One region of the Bradyrhizobium sp. CCBAU 51753 genome, then DNA from elsewhere that is predicted to be linked to it. Evidence: riboswitches for the same ligand, from Rfam matches in the RefSeq annotation. Region 1 holds a riboswitch; the other holds the start of a gene.

What was found. A riboswitch is a leader RNA that binds a small molecule or an ion and turns the genes downstream of it on or off. The one in region 1 is predicted to bind glycine.
Region 2: it holds a riboswitch for glycine, as region 1 does, so the genes downstream of both, gcvT (glycine cleavage system aminomethyltransferase GcvT) here and XH93_RS27065 (D-amino acid dehydrogenase) in region 1, are expected to answer to the same signal.

Annotation. Positions count from the first base shown of each region.
Region 1 is NZ_CP030037.1:5,915,732-5,922,944, reverse strand. It holds gene XH93_RS27070 (ArgE/DapE family deacylase) at 1-831, opposite strand, end outside; gene XH93_RS27065 (D-amino acid dehydrogenase) at 1,029-2,336, opposite strand; glycine riboswitch at 2,403-2,517, opposite strand; glycine riboswitch at 2,521-2,625, opposite strand; gene XH93_RS27060 (M20/M25/M40 family metallo-hydrolase) at 2,718-3,848, opposite strand; gene XH93_RS27055 (ABC transporter substrate-binding protein) at 4,111-5,712, shown strand; gene XH93_RS27050 (hypothetical protein) at 5,812-5,955, opposite strand; tRNA gene XH93_RS27045 (tRNA-Leu) at 6,256-6,342, opposite strand; gene XH93_RS27040 (twin-arginine translocation pathway signal) at 6,579-7,001, shown strand; gene XH93_RS27035 (FAD-dependent monooxygenase) at 7,063-7,213, opposite strand, start outside.
Region 2 is NZ_CP030037.1:6,090,531-6,097,743, forward strand. It holds gene XH93_RS27915 (NADP-dependent isocitrate dehydrogenase) at 1-193, shown strand, start outside; gene XH93_RS27920 (DUF3455 domain-containing protein) at 229-738, shown strand; gene XH93_RS27925 (cyclic nucleotide-gated ion channel) at 735-1,988, opposite strand; gene alaS (alanine--tRNA ligase) at 2,003-4,675, opposite strand; glycine riboswitch at 4,877-4,967, shown strand; gene gcvT (glycine cleavage system aminomethyltransferase GcvT) at 5,108-6,253, shown strand; gene gcvH (glycine cleavage system protein GcvH) at 6,263-6,628, shown strand; gene gcvP (aminomethyl-transferring glycine dehydrogenase) at 6,639-7,213, shown strand, end outside.

The DNA.
Region 1 (7,213 bases):
GCCGACGTTGAACTTGATCGGATTCTTGACGCCCCGGAACCAGCTGTTGTCGAGCGCCCGTGCGTTGAGTGCCTTGGTGTAATCCTGGAACGCGCGCACCAGATGCATCGCCGACAGGATGGCGCTGGTGCCGGTCTCGGAGTAGGCGACATGCACCGGCGTGCCACGCACGCGCAGCCGAAACCAGATCGCCCCGACCTGGGCGCGGGTCAGCGTATGGCCGGTGGGTTCGGGGATCAAGCAGGCGTCGGCGCGATAACCACGCATCAGGGTCGACAGCGCACCGTTGCCGGTGCTCTCTTCCTCGGTGACGGTCTGCAGATGGATGCGGCCATTCGGCGCATAGCCGGCGCCTCTGATCGCATCGAGCGCGAAGATCATCGCCGATACGCCGGCCTTCATGTCCTGCGCGCCGCGCCCGAACATCCAGCCGTCGCGCACCGCCGCTGCGAACGGCGGCACTTCCCAGAGGTCGGCGGGGCCCTCCGGCACCACGTCGATATGACCCTGCAGGATCAGGCTGCGCCCGCTGCCTTTGCCGTTGAGGGTCGCGACAACCTGTTGCGATCCGGCCAGATCGATGCCGTCCATCGGCGCCGCCTTCGGATGGCTGGTCAGATCGACGTCCGCCAGGCTGAAGGTGTCGACGTCGTAGCCGCGCTTTGCGAACTGCTCGGCGAGCCAGCGCTGTTGCGGCGCTTCCTGCCCGCGGAGGCTGCGGAACTGCACCATGCGCGACAGGAATGCGACCTGATCATCGAAATGTCGGTCGACGGCCGCGCACACCTCGCCGGCAATCTGATCCGGCCTGGTCAACGTCTCAGTGGTCATGTCCCGCCTTTCTTCTCGTTCACAAGCCCATGGACCGCCATGTCACGCATGCGCGCCACTGCGATGCGCAATGTCCACTCCTGAAATGGCTTGCTTCTCCCCATGGTAAGGCTAATCCCTGTCACGCGGTGGTTCTCAGCGAATTCCGGCCTGCCCACACTCTCATACGCTCATATTCCTTCCCTTCGGCCGGATAATTAGAGGAAAGCTGCGTGAGTGGTCTCGGCCGCATCGGTCTGCGACGGCACCATCGGCGGCGCGCCAAGGCCGCGCCAATCGTCGATCGCCTGGGCCACCAGCTGCGCTGTCGCGGCCGACAGGGTCCAGCCGAGATGGCCGTGGCCGGTGTTGTAGAACACGCCGGGATTGCGCCCCGCACGGACCACCGGCATCATGTTCGGCATCATCGGGCGCAGGCCCGCCCATGGCGCGATTTTCGAGGTGTCGATCGCCGGGAAATGATGCCGCACCCAGTCCACCAGCGGCCGGATCCGGTCGGCGCGAATGTCGCGGTTGAAGCCGTTGAATTCGGCGGTGCCGGCGACGCGGAAGCGATCGGCGCCGAGCCGACTGGTCACGATCTTCGCCGCTTCATCGAGCAGGCTGACCGTCGGTGCGGCCTGCCGGCTTTGCGGCGCATCGAGCTCGACGGTGATCGAATATCCCTTCACCGGATAGACGTTCACCCGGTCATGAAGCATCGCGGCGAAGTGACGGCTCGCGACCCCGGCGCAAATGACGATGCCGTCCGCTTGCAGTTCGTGCCGCGCGGCAACCGCCGCGTCATGCGCGGCCGCCTCGCTCCAAATGACGCGGAATCCGTCGTCGTGGCGGACGATCGCATCGACATTGGCTTCGTGAATCATGATCGCGCCGCGGCGGCTGCAGGCGTCGGCGAGGCCACGGGTGAATTTGTGGATATCGCCGGTCGCATCCGACGGCGTGAAGAAGCCGCCATAGCACGGCGTCTGCAGCGCCGGCTCGATGCTGCGGATTTCATCCGGCGTCACCGGCCGGCGATCGAGCCCGCCCTGCTGCAGCAGCGTGTTGACCCGCAGGCCCGCATCGAAGCCGGCCTTGTCGTGATAGATGTGCAGGATGCCGCGCCGTTCGAGATCGAAGGCGATGTTCTCGCGCTGAGCGATGGAAAACAGATGCTTGCGCGCTTCGATGGCGAGCCGCGTGGTCTCGATGGTGTTGGCGCGATAGCGGCCGATGCTGCCGACGAACTCACCGACCCATGAGTATTTGTGCCAGCTCGGCATCGGATTCATCAGCAGCGGTGCGTCGCTTCTCAGCATCCAGCGCAGCCCCTTGAGAATGGTCGCGGCGCTGTTCCACACTTCGGCATTGCTGGCGGAGAGTTGTCCGCCATTGGCGAACGACGTCTCCATCGCGGCATAGCGATGCCTGTCGAGGACAGTCACCCGGTAGCCGCGTTCGAGCAGGGCATAGGCCGTCGTTACGCCGGTGATGCCGGCGCCAATGATCGCGATGTGAGGCATAATGGTCTTCAGGCTCCCGTGTTGTTAGAGTCGCCGAGCCGCCGGTGAAACCGGTGTCGGCGCCCCATCTGTCACGGTACCTGAGAGCTTGATCCGCATCGGGCCGAGGCCAGATCGCGGACTATCCCCTTCGGTGGACGCATGGCCTGTCGTGTTGGGCCATGTTCGTCTCTCTCCAGATCGTCCTGACGATACGGTCCTTTTGCCTGAGAGTTTCCGGGGCGGTTGCTCCGTCGGCGCCGATGCGAATGCGTGATGCATTCGCGTCGATCTCTCCCGCATCGTCGATTTGGACGGCCGGACCGTAGGCGAAGCCAAAAAATTGGACAAGGCTAAATTTCGATCCGGACGTGCCAACCTGTTGTGCAGTGCAAATCCGATTTACTCCAGCGTCGCCAACAGCGCCGCCATCAGCCGGCCGCGCTCGGCGAGGCTGTCGACTTCGATGTGCTCGTTGAGCGTGTGCGCATCGGCGCCGCGCACGCCGAGACCGTCGAGCGTCGGGATGCCCATCGCACCGGTGAAATTGCCGTCGGAGCCGCCGCCGGCGCTGCCATGCGGCAGGTCGAGCCCCATCGCGCCCGCGAGGGTTTTGGCTTTTTCGTACAGCGCCATGGTGCCGGCGTTCGGCTCCCACACCGGGCGGGTGACGCCGCGCGTCACCTTGAATGTCACGTCGTTGGACGTGCCCGACAACGCCAGCATGCGCTCGACGCCGCGGTCGAGATCGGCCTGGCGCTTGGCCATGCTGAGCGCTTCACCGCTGCAGGTTGTCGCAACGCAATTGACCCACTGGCCGCCATGCACGATGCCGACCGAGAAGGTGCAGTCCTCGGTGGTCATGCCGTCAATGGCGAGGATCTGCCGCGCCATCTCGCGGATCGCAGAGCGGCCGGAGGACAGCGTCGCACCGGCATGGCTCGGTTTGCCGACGGCCTCCAGATTGAAGCGCGCGATCGCGTAGCGGCCGGTGACGACGCCGTTGTTGGGCCGGCCGGGTTCGGGCACCAGCACATATTTGTTGCGCGCGGCTTCCGCTTCGATGATGTCGCGGGTCGACGGCGTGCCGACTTCTTCATCGGGGGTGAACAGCACGGTGATCGGCAGCGGCGTCGTGAACGCGGCGCGCGCCAGTTGCCTGATCGCCTCGAGCGAGAGGTAGTTGCCGCCCTTCATGTCGAAGATGCCAGGGCCGAAGCATTTGTTCCCCTCGCGCCGCCATGCGAGCTTCTCGATGGTTCCGACCGGATGCACGGTGTCGAGATGGCCGGCAATCAGGATGCCGGGCTGGCCCTGCTTCGGATGCGGAAAGCGGGCGCGGACGCAGCCGGCAAAGCCCTGGCGTCCGGCGATGCGCTCGATCGTCGCACCCATGATCGCCATCTCGCGCGCGGCGAGGTCGAGCATCCGCTCGACGGCGGCTGCGTCCCAGGTCGGGCTCTCGCATTCCACCCAGCTGCGCAGGCCCTGCAGCATCGCTTCGGAATCAAAGGGAAGATTGGCTGGGTTCATGATTTTTTCTCTTCTGTTGTTATGGCGACGGCCGCGCGCGCCTACGAAAATCGCAGGCGACGATTTTGTAAAGTCAAAATGCTGGCGCGGCGCACAATTCGTTTGTGTACGTGCGATCTTCCCGGAAACCGATTGACGCGCACCGTGCTTGATGCAAGTCTCAATTTCGCAAGCCATACAGCATGTTAGTCCGCCCAAACAACGAACCGCATGCATAACGAATAAGCCGGCTTTGACCAATTACACGTCAGGAGAAATCGTAATGTTGCCTATCTCGCGTTGGAAGCGCCACACGATAGCGGCCGCGTTGTCGGCGATCGCGCTGTCGTTCGCGGCGCCGCAAGCCATGGCCGCGCCCAAGACCGTCACCGCGGTGATGCATTCGGATCTGCGCGTGATCGATCCGATCATGACCACGGCCTATATCACCCGCGATCACGGCTACATGGTCTACGACACGCTGCTGGCGACGGATTCCAGTTTCAAGATTCAGCCGCAGATGGCGGACTGGAAGGTTTCCGACGACAAGCTGACCTACACCTTCACGCTGCGCGACGGCCTGAAATGGCACGACGGCGCGCCGGTGACGGCGGAGGACTGCGTCGCCTCGCTCAAGCGCTGGGGCAAGGCCGACGGCATGGGCCAGAAGCTGATGGACTTCGTCGCCAGCCTCGAGGCCACCGACGCCAAGACCATCACGCTGAAGCTGAAGGAGCCCTACGGCCTGGTGCTGGAATCGATCGGCAAACCGTCCTCGCGCGTGCCGTTCATGATGCCGAAGCGTCTCGCCGAGACGCCGCCGGACAAGGCGATTCCCGAGCAGATCGGATCGGGTCCGTTCAAGTTCGTGCAGGGCGAATTCCAGCCCGGCGTGAAGGCGGTCTATGAGAAGAACAAGGACTACGTGCCGCGCAAGGAGCCGGCAAGCTGGACTGCCGGCGGCAAGGTCGTGAAGGTTGACCGCGTCGAATGGATCACGATGCCCGACGCGCAGACCGCGGTGAACGCGCTGCAGTCCGGCGACATCGATTTCATGGAGCAGCTGCCGTTCGACATGCTGCCGGTGCTGGAGGCCAGCAAGGATCTCAAGATCGAGGTGTTGAACAAGTTCGGCTTCCAGACGCTCGGGCGCATGAACTTCCTGTATCCGCCGTTCGACAATCCGAAGGTGCGTCGCGCCGCGTTCCTGGCGATGAACCAGAAGGACGTGCTCGATGCGTTGGTCGGCAATGCCAAGTATCAGCAGGTCTGCGGCGCGTTCTTTGTGTGCGGCACGCCGCTGGAGACCGACGTCGGCGCCGAAACGCTGGTCAAGGGCAACGGCTTGGCGCAGGCCAAGAAGGCGCTCGCCGAGTCGGGCTATGACGGCACGCCGGTCGTGGTCATGGCGCCGGGCGACGTCACCACGCTGAAGGCCCAGCCGATCGTTGCGGCCCAGCTGTTGCGCGATGCCGGCTTCAAGGTCGACCTGCAGGCCACCGACTGGCAGACCGTGGTGACCCGCCGCGCCAGCCAGAAGCCGCCGAAGGAAGGCGGCTGGAACATGTTCTTCACCAACTGGGTCGCCGCCGACGTCGCCGATCCCATCGTCAATGCCTCGATCACGGGGCGCGGCAAGAACGGCGGCTGGTTCGGCTGGGCCGAGGATCCCAAGATCGAGGAACTGCGCGACAAGTTCGCACGCGCAAGCTCGGCCGAGGAGAAGAAGAAGATCGCCGCCGAGATTCAGACCGAGGCCTATGATCAAGTGATCTACATTCCGCTCGGCCAGTATACGGTCCCGAGCGGGTGGCGGAAGTCGCTGACCGGCGTGCTCGACGGTCCGGCCACCCCGATCTTCTGGAACATCGACAAGTCGGAGTAGGGCGAAGCGACGAACCGTCACGCGACGCCAATACATCGCACAAATGAAAATGGCCGGGCATCGCCCCGGCCATTTTGATTTTCGCCCGGTTCCCGGCGGTCAGGTGTGACTGTCGCGCACCTGCTCGAGGCCGTCCTGCACCGGCGGTCCACCCTGTGGCGGCTTGCGCTCGGGCGACGGCGGATCCTTGCGCCGGTCCTGTTCACTCGCCGCGGGCTTGTCGGAAGGATACTCGTTCGTCATCGTCATGCTCCAATTGCTGCATGACAACAATTCTGCTGCGGAGATGTTCCAGAGCTGCATGGTCGCTGGCTTGCGCGTGTTGCAACAGGCGGGTCAGCGCCGCGGTACCCGCTTGCATGTTGAATGTCTTGTTGAATGTCTTGAAAAGTTCGCAAGTGTCGTCGCGATGATGACGGGGCTCATTGGGCAGAATGTGTGTTGTTGCGTGCCATCGCGGCATTCGCGGTGTCTGCTTTGTGCGAGGGCACGTCGTGGCACGTTGCGGCCTGCCGAGCCGTGACTCTCTCCGCGAGCGAAGGCTGGTGCGGGCGGTGGGACTCGAACCCACACGACGTTGCCATCGAGGGATTTTAAGTCCCTTGCGTCTACCAATTCCGCCACGTCCGCGTTGCCTTGCGCGTTGCGCCAGGCGCGCCGATATCTAGCGCGTTTGGTGCCGGAGTGGAATTGCCATTATCCGGCGCGAATGGATGCGGTTTCAATGGTTTAGCGCTCCGGCCGCAATCCCCGTTGCGCCCGGCGCCGGTTAAGGGATATGGCTGCGCGCCGCCGCGATTGAGCCTCAATCCGGACACCGGCGGCTGCTTTAGGCAATCTCAATACTGTCTGACTAAGAAAACCGAATGTCCGTTCGCATCCCACGCTGCCGAAGCTCGCGCGCAGCGGCTGCAATTGCGCTGCTCGCTCTCGCGGCGGGCGCCTCCGGCTGCGCGCAGATCGGCGACAGCCTCTCGCCGGCCTTTGTCGATCCCGCCAAGTACGAGCTTTACGACTGCAAGCAGCTCGAAACCGAGCGCAAGAACCTCGTCAGCCGTGCCAAGGACCAGGAAGCGCTGATGAACAAGGCGCAGACCGGCGTCGGCGGCACCGTGGTCTCCGAGATGGTCTATCGCAACGAGCTGATCTCGATCCGCGCCCAGCAGAAGCTCGCGGAGGAATCCTGGCGCAGCGGCAAGTGCCATGAAACTCCGCCGGAGACGGCCTCGGCGGCGCCGCCGCCCGCACCTCCGCCCGGCGCGAAGCCGCCGCGGTCCGGGCTGCGTTGAGACACCGGCGCGTTTTCGCGCCCGGTGGAATCCGTTTTCGCGTGAAGACAGTGCGTCCGTTTCAAACCCGCCAGTCGTAGATCCAGTCCTGCCGCGCCAGCATGCGCTGCGGCCCGATCGCGCGGATCGCAAGATCGCGCGCGATCGCCGCAGGCCCGCTCAAATGATAGATGCGGCCCTGCCGCCGCGCCAGCCGCTGCACCTTGAGCACG
Region 2 (7,213 bases), 170 kb from region 1:
CCGCGCCAAGCTCGACAACAACGAGGCGCTGGCGAAGTTCGCCACCACGCTGGAGAAGGTCTGCGTCGCGACCGTCGAGGAAGGCTATATGACCAAGGATCTCGCGCTCCTGGTCGGCGCCGACCAGCGCTGGCTCTCGACCACCGGATTCCTCGACAAGGTCTCCGACAACCTCGTGAAGGCGATGGCCTGACGCCGTCGTCACGGAACAGAGCAGCGGGCGTGACCATGACCCTTCTCAGGAGCGTCACGCTCGCAGCGCTGTTGCTGACCGGGTCGGCGGCGCTGGCCGCCGATGCCCTGCCCGACGCCATCGCGGCACCGGGCGAGACCGTGGTCCTCACCCTCCACGCCGTGGGCGCACAGGTCTATGAGTGCAAGCCGGTCACCGACGGCAAGCTCGCCTGGTCGTTTCGCGAGCCGGTCGCAACCCTGATCGAGGGCGGCCGCACCATCGGCCGGCACTATGCCGGGCCGAACTGGGAGCATGTCGACGGCAGCGCCGTCACCGGGCGCACCGCCGGCACCGCACCCGGCGCCACCGCCGCCGATATCCCCTGGCTGAAGCTCATCGTGATCGCCCACCGCGGCGAAGGCGTGCTGTCCACCGTGACCACCGTGCAGCGGATCAACACCTCGGGCGGCCAGCTCGACGGCGCTTGCGACAAGCCGGGCGCGCTGACGAGCGCGGCGTACTCTGCGGATTACGTATTCCTGCGCAAGAGCGAGGGGCACTAATCCCGATTGCCGCCGTCGGTTTCGGCCGGCGCCGCGTGCGCGATCTCGCCGGGTGCGACATCGCCGCCGCCGGCCACGACGGTGTCGGCGAGCCGCGCCTCCGCGGTCTCCTTCACATGCGCCGCGAGCGCCGGCATGCGCTCGATCAAGGCGTGAAAATCCTGCGCATCGAGCACCAGCAGCCTGCTCTTGTGGATCGCCGTTACGGTGCCCGAGCGCTTGGTCCGCCGGAGCAGCGCGATCTCGCCGAAGAAGCTGCCGTCGGACAGCCGCACGCGCTGGCCCGGCAGGTCGATCTCGACCTCGCCCGAGGTGATGAAGTACATCGACGACGCCGCGTCGCCGCGCCGCACCAGCACCTCGCCCGGCTCGATGGTCTGCGCCCGCAGCAACCGCATGATGTCGGCGATCTCGGCGGCGCCGAGATGGGCGAACAGCGGCACCCGCGCCAGCATGCCCCAGGTCACGACGAAATCGCGGCGCCGCACCTCCTCGGCGAACGCGGTCGAGACGATCGCGACCGGCAGCGCGATCATCGCAAAGCCGACCACGATCGCGAACACCGTGACGATCCGCCCGAGCGGCGTCACCGGCACCACGTCGCCATAGCCGACGGTGCCGAGCGTCACGATCGCCCACCACATCGCCTGCGGCATGGTGGCGAACTTGTCCGGCTGCACCTTGTGCTCGATGGCATAGAGCAGCGCGGCGAACAGCAGCACCGCGCCGGTCAGGATCACGACACAGCCGAACAGCGTGCGCCGCTCGGCGTGCAGCGCCGCCAGCAGCGAGCGCAGCGCCGGCGAATAGCGCACCAGCTTGAGGAACGGCAGCATGCCGAACAGCACCAGCGCGGTCTTGTCGCCGATCACAAGCGCGATCGCCGACGGCAGGAAGGCGAGCAGATCGATCAGGCCGAGGGCTGACAGCGCGTATTCCAGCCGCGCCCTGACCGGAGTCATGTGGCGCAGCGAATGGCCGACCACACTCCACAGTCGCGCGGCATATTCCAGCGCGAAGGCGATGACGGCAGCGATCTCGACCGTCGTCAGCAGCCCGCCGAACCGCGCCTCGATCTCGGGCTCCGAGGCGAGGATCGCCGCCAGCACGTCGGCTGTGATGATGGCGATGATGAAGCGGGCAAACCGCGACCCGCCGGAATGCGGCAGGTCATCGCGTTCGAGCAGCTCGTAGAGACGGTCCCGCAGCTCCGGGTCGCTGCCACTGCGCTTGCCCGGAACTGTCGTCACGATCTGCCTCTCCGTCAGGCGCCGGCCATCGCCTGTTCGATCGCCGACAATGCGGCGCTGGCCTTGGCGCCGTCGGGGCCGCCGGCTTGCGCCATGTCGGGCCGGCCGCCGCCGCCCTTGCCGCCGAGAGCTTCGGAGCCCTTGCGCACCAGCTCGACGGCGTTGAAGCGCGAGGTGAGATCGGCGGTGACCCCGACCACGATGCCGGCCTTGCCGTCCTCGGTGACGCCGACGATGGCGACCACGCCGGAGCCGATCTGCTTCTTGCCGTCGTCGACCAGGCTCTTCAGATCCTTGGTCTCGACGCCCTCGACCGCGCGCGCCAGCAGCTTGACGTTGCCGACCTCGCGGACCCCGGCGCCCGCGCCGTTCGACGCGGCACCGCCGCCCATCGCGAGCTTCTTGCGGGCGTCCGACAGATCGCGCTCGAGCTTCTTGCGCTCCTCGACCAGCGCGGCGATGCGCGCCGGCACGTCCTCGACCGAGGTGCGCAGCTCCTGCGCCGCGGACTTGGCCAGCGCCATGGTGTCGTTGGCATGCTTGCGCGCGTAGCGGCCGGTGAGCGCCTCGATGCGGCGCACGCCCGACGCCACCGCGCTTTCGCTGGTCACCGAGATCAACCCGATATCGCCGGTGCGGCGGACATGGGTGCCGCCGCACAGTTCGACTGACCAGCCGAGCGCGTTCTGGCCGTGCGCGCGGGCCGACTTGCCCATCGAGACGACGCGGACCTCGTCGCCATACTTCTCGCCGAACAGCGCCCGGGCGCCGGCCTCGCGCGCGTCGTCCACCGCCATGATGCGGGTGGTGACCTCGTCATTTTCCAGCACGACGTCGTTGGCGATGTCCTCGACGCGGGCAAGCTCTTCCGGCGTGATCGGCTTCGGATGCACGAAGTCGAAGCGCAGCCGGTCGGGCGCGACCAGCGAGCCGCGCTGCGCGATGTGATCGCCCAGCACCTGACGCAGCGCCTCGTGCAGGAGGTGCGTCGCGGAGTGGTTGGCGCGGATCGACGAGCGCCTGGCGTGGTCGACCTCGAGCTGCAGCGCGGTGCCGATCTTCAGCGTGCCCTGCTCCACCGTGCCGAGATGCACGAACAGATCGCCGGCCTTCTTCTGCGTCTCGGTGACGCGGAAGGTGACGCCCTCGCCGGTGAGCACGCCGATGTCGCCGACCTGGCCGCCGGACTCCGCATAGAACGGCGTCTGGTTCAGCAGGATCGCGCCGGTCTCACCTTGCTTGAGGCTGTCGACCTCGGCGCCGTCCTTGACCAGCGCCGTCACCGCGCCTTCCGCGCTCTCGGTCTCGTAGCCCAGAAACTCCGTCGCGCCGAGCTTCTCGCGGAGCGGGAACCAGATCGCTTCGCTCGCCGCCTCGCCGGAGCCCGCCCAGGACGCACGCGCCTTGATGCGCTGGCGCTCCATCGCGTCGCTGAACGCCGCCTGGTCGACGCTGATGCCGCGCGACTTCAGCGCGTCCTGGGTCAGGTCGAGCGGGAAGCCATAGGTGTCGTACAGCGTGAAGGCGGTGTCGCCATCGAACATGTCGCCCTTCTTGAGGCCGGCGCTCTTCTCGTCGAGCAGCGACAATCCGCGCACCAGGGTCTTGCGGAACCGCGTCTCTTCCAGCCGTAGCGTCTCCTCGATCAGCTTCTCGGCGCGCACCAGATCCGGATAGGCCTGGCCCATCTCGCGGACCAGCGCCCAGACCAGGCGGTGCATCAGCGGCTCGCTGGCGCCGAGCAGCTGCGCATGGCGCATCGCGCGGCGCATGATCCGGCGCAGCACATAGCCGCGGCCCTCGTTCGACGGCAGCACGCCATCGGCGATCAGGAAAGCCGACGAACGCAGATGGTCCGCGATCACCCGGTACGACGCCACGTTCTGCGCGTTCGGCCCATGGCCGAGCGCCGACGATGCCGCATCGATCAGGTTGCGGAACAGGTCGCTCTCGAACACGCTCTCGACGCCCTGCAGGATGGAGGCCATCCGCTCCAGTCCCATGCCGGTGTCGATCGAGGGACGCGGCAGCGCGACGCGCTCCTCCTTCGTCACCTGCTCGTACTGCATGAACACCAGGTTCCAGAATTCCAGGAAGCGATCGCCGTCCTCTTCCGGCGTGCCCGGAGGCCCGCCCCAGATGTGCTCGCCGCGATCGATGAAGATTTCCGAGCACGGCCCGCACGGACCGGTGTCGCCCATCGCCCAGAAATTGTCCGAGGTCGCGATCCGGATGATGCGGTCATCCGAGAAGCCGGCGATCTTCTTCCAGTGGCCCGCCGCCTCGTCGTCGTCGTGGTAGACGGTGACCAGCAGCTTGTCCTTGCTCAGCCCGAACTCCTTCGTGATCAGGTTCCAGGCGAGCTCGATCGCGCGCTCCTTGAAGTAATCGCCGAACGAGAAGTTGCCGAGCATCTCGAAGAAGGTGAGATGACGCGCGGTGTAGCCGACATTGTCGAGGTCGTTGTGCTTGCCGCCGGCGCGCACGCATTTCTGCGCCGTGGTGGCGCGCTGATAGGGACGCTTCTCGATCCCGGTGAAGACGTTCTTGAACTGCACCATGCCGGCATTGTTGAACATCAAGGTCGGGTCGTTGCGCGGCACCAAGGGTGACGACGCCACGATCTCGTGGCCGTTGTCCTTGAAGTAGTTCAGAAATGTCGACCTGATGTCGTTGACGCTGCTCATGTTCATCCAATCGGAAAATGGGCCGGTCGGGCGCAAAATACCGTATTTTTCCGGCCGAACGCTTTTAGACATTGCGGGCGGCGGTGTCCAGAAACTGTGCAGGCGGATCATAAGCTTGCCGCAGCACACAACACCACATGGGATAGTTGCTGCGGCTGCGTTGACAGCCTTGGTGGCGTCGTGTTTCCATCTTATCTGTTACCCCGTCACGTCGGGAGAGACCGGCCCTACCGCCGGCGCCGAAGGAGCAACCGCCCCGGAAACTCTCAGGCAAAAGGACCGCGTGACGTCTGACATCTGGAAAGAGGCGCTGGGGTTCGACCCCGATGCGTCCGCCGACGGGATAATACTCTCAGGCAAAGCGACAGATGGGGCTTTCTGCAGGTTTCTCAAGGGGAAATAGGTCCCCGCGGGAACCGCGAGGGCCCTGTGATGCGTGCACCCGAAACTTCTCCGCTGAAACAGACCCCGCTGCATGCGCTGCACATCGCGCGTGGGGCCAAGATGGTGCCGTTCGCCGGCTATGACATGCCGGTGCAATACGTCGCCGGCGTGCTGAAGGAGCACCTCCACACCCGCAGCAACGCCGGGCTGTTCGACGTCTCCCACATGGGCCAGCTCGCGCTGCGGCCGAAATCCGGCAAGCTCGCGGACACCGCGCTCGCGCTGGAGACGCTGGTGCCGCAGGATATTTTGGGCATCGCGCCGGGACGGCAGCGCTACGCGCAATTCACCAATGAGGACGGCGGGCTGCTCGACGACCTCATGGTCGCGAATTTCGGCGATCATTTGTTCCTGGTGGTCAACGCCGCCTGCAAGGACGAGGACGAGGCGCATCTGCGCGCGCATCTTTCCGACGCCTGCGAGATCGTGTCGCTGGCCGACCGCGCGCTGATCGCGCTGCAGGGGCCGAAGGCCGAAGCGGCGCTTGCGAAATTCTGCCCGGATGTCGGTTCGATGAAATTCATGGATGCCGGCCCGCGCCGCGTCGCCGGCATCGACTGTTTCGTCTCGCGCTCCGGCTATACCGGCGAGGACGGTTTTGAGATTTCGGTGCCGGCGGACAAGGCCGAGACGCTTGTGACCGCGCTGCTCGACAATGCCGACGTGCTGCCGATCGGGCTCGGCGCCCGCGACAGCCTGCGGCTCGAGGCCGGGCTGTGCCTTTACGGCCACGACATCGACACCACCACCACGCCGGTCGAGGGCGCGCTGGAATGGTCGGTGCAAAAGGTCCGCCGCAGCGGCGGCGGGCGCGCCGGCGGCTTTCCCGGCGCCGGCAAGATCCTCGCCCAATTCGCGCAGGGTGCATCGCGCCGCCGCGTCGGGCTGCGGCCGGACGGCCGCGCCCCGGTGCGCGAAGGCGCCGTCCTGTTTGCCGATCCGACCTCTACCGAGCCGATCGGCAAGGTGACCTCGGGCGGCTTCGGCCCGAGCCTCAATGCGCCGGTAGCGATGGGCTATCTGCCGACATCACTCGCCGTCACAGGCACTACCGTTTTCGCCGAAGTGCGCGGCCAGCGGCTGCCGCTCAAGGTCGCCGCCACGCCTTTCGTTCCCAATACCTACAAACGCTGAGGATCAACAATGACGACGCTCTACACGTCCGACCACGAATGGCTCCGCATCGAGGGTGACGTCGCCACCATCGGCATCACCGATTACGCGCAATCGCAGCTCGGCGACGTCGTGTTCGTCGAGCTGCCCAAGGTCGGCCGCAGCCTGAAGAAGGCCGAAGCCGCCGCCGTGGTCGAATCCGTGAAGGCGGCCTCCGACGTCTATGCGCCGATCACCGGCGAGGTGGTCGAGGTCAACGACACGCTCGTCGCCGAGCCGGCGCTGGTCAATTCGGACGCCGCGGGCAAGGCCTGGTTCTTCAAGATGAAGATATCGGACAAGAGCGAGCTCGGCGGCCTGATGGACGAGGCCGCCTACGCCGCGCACACCGCCTGAGGATGATGCCATGAACGCACCCTTCAAGCCGATCAACGAAGCCGCCACCGATTTCGTCCGCCGCCACATCGGCCCCTCGCCGCGCGACATCAACGCGATGCTGGAGACGGTCGGCGCTGCGAGCCTGCAGATGCTGATGAGCGAGACGCTGCCCGCCTCGATCCGGCAGCAGGCGCCGCTCGATCTCGGGCGCGCGCTGAGCGAGACCGAGGCGCTCTCCCACATGAGCGAGCTTGCGAACCAGAACCAGGTGTTCACCTCGCTGATCGGCCAGGGCTATTCTGGCACCATCCTGCCTGCGGTGATCCAGCGCAACATCCTGGAGAACCCGGCCTGGTACACGGCGTATACGCCGTATCAACCCGAGATCAGCCAGGGCCGGCTGGAAGCGCTGTTCAATTTCCAGACCATGATCTGCGATCTCACCGGGCTCGATGTCGCCAACGCCTCGCTGCTCGACGAGGCGACCGCGGCGGCGGAAGCGATGGCGCTCGCCGAGCGGCACTCGCAGGTGAAGTCAAAGCTGTTCTTCGTCGACAGGGAGGTGCATCCGCAGACGCTGGCGGTGATGCGCACCCGCGCCGC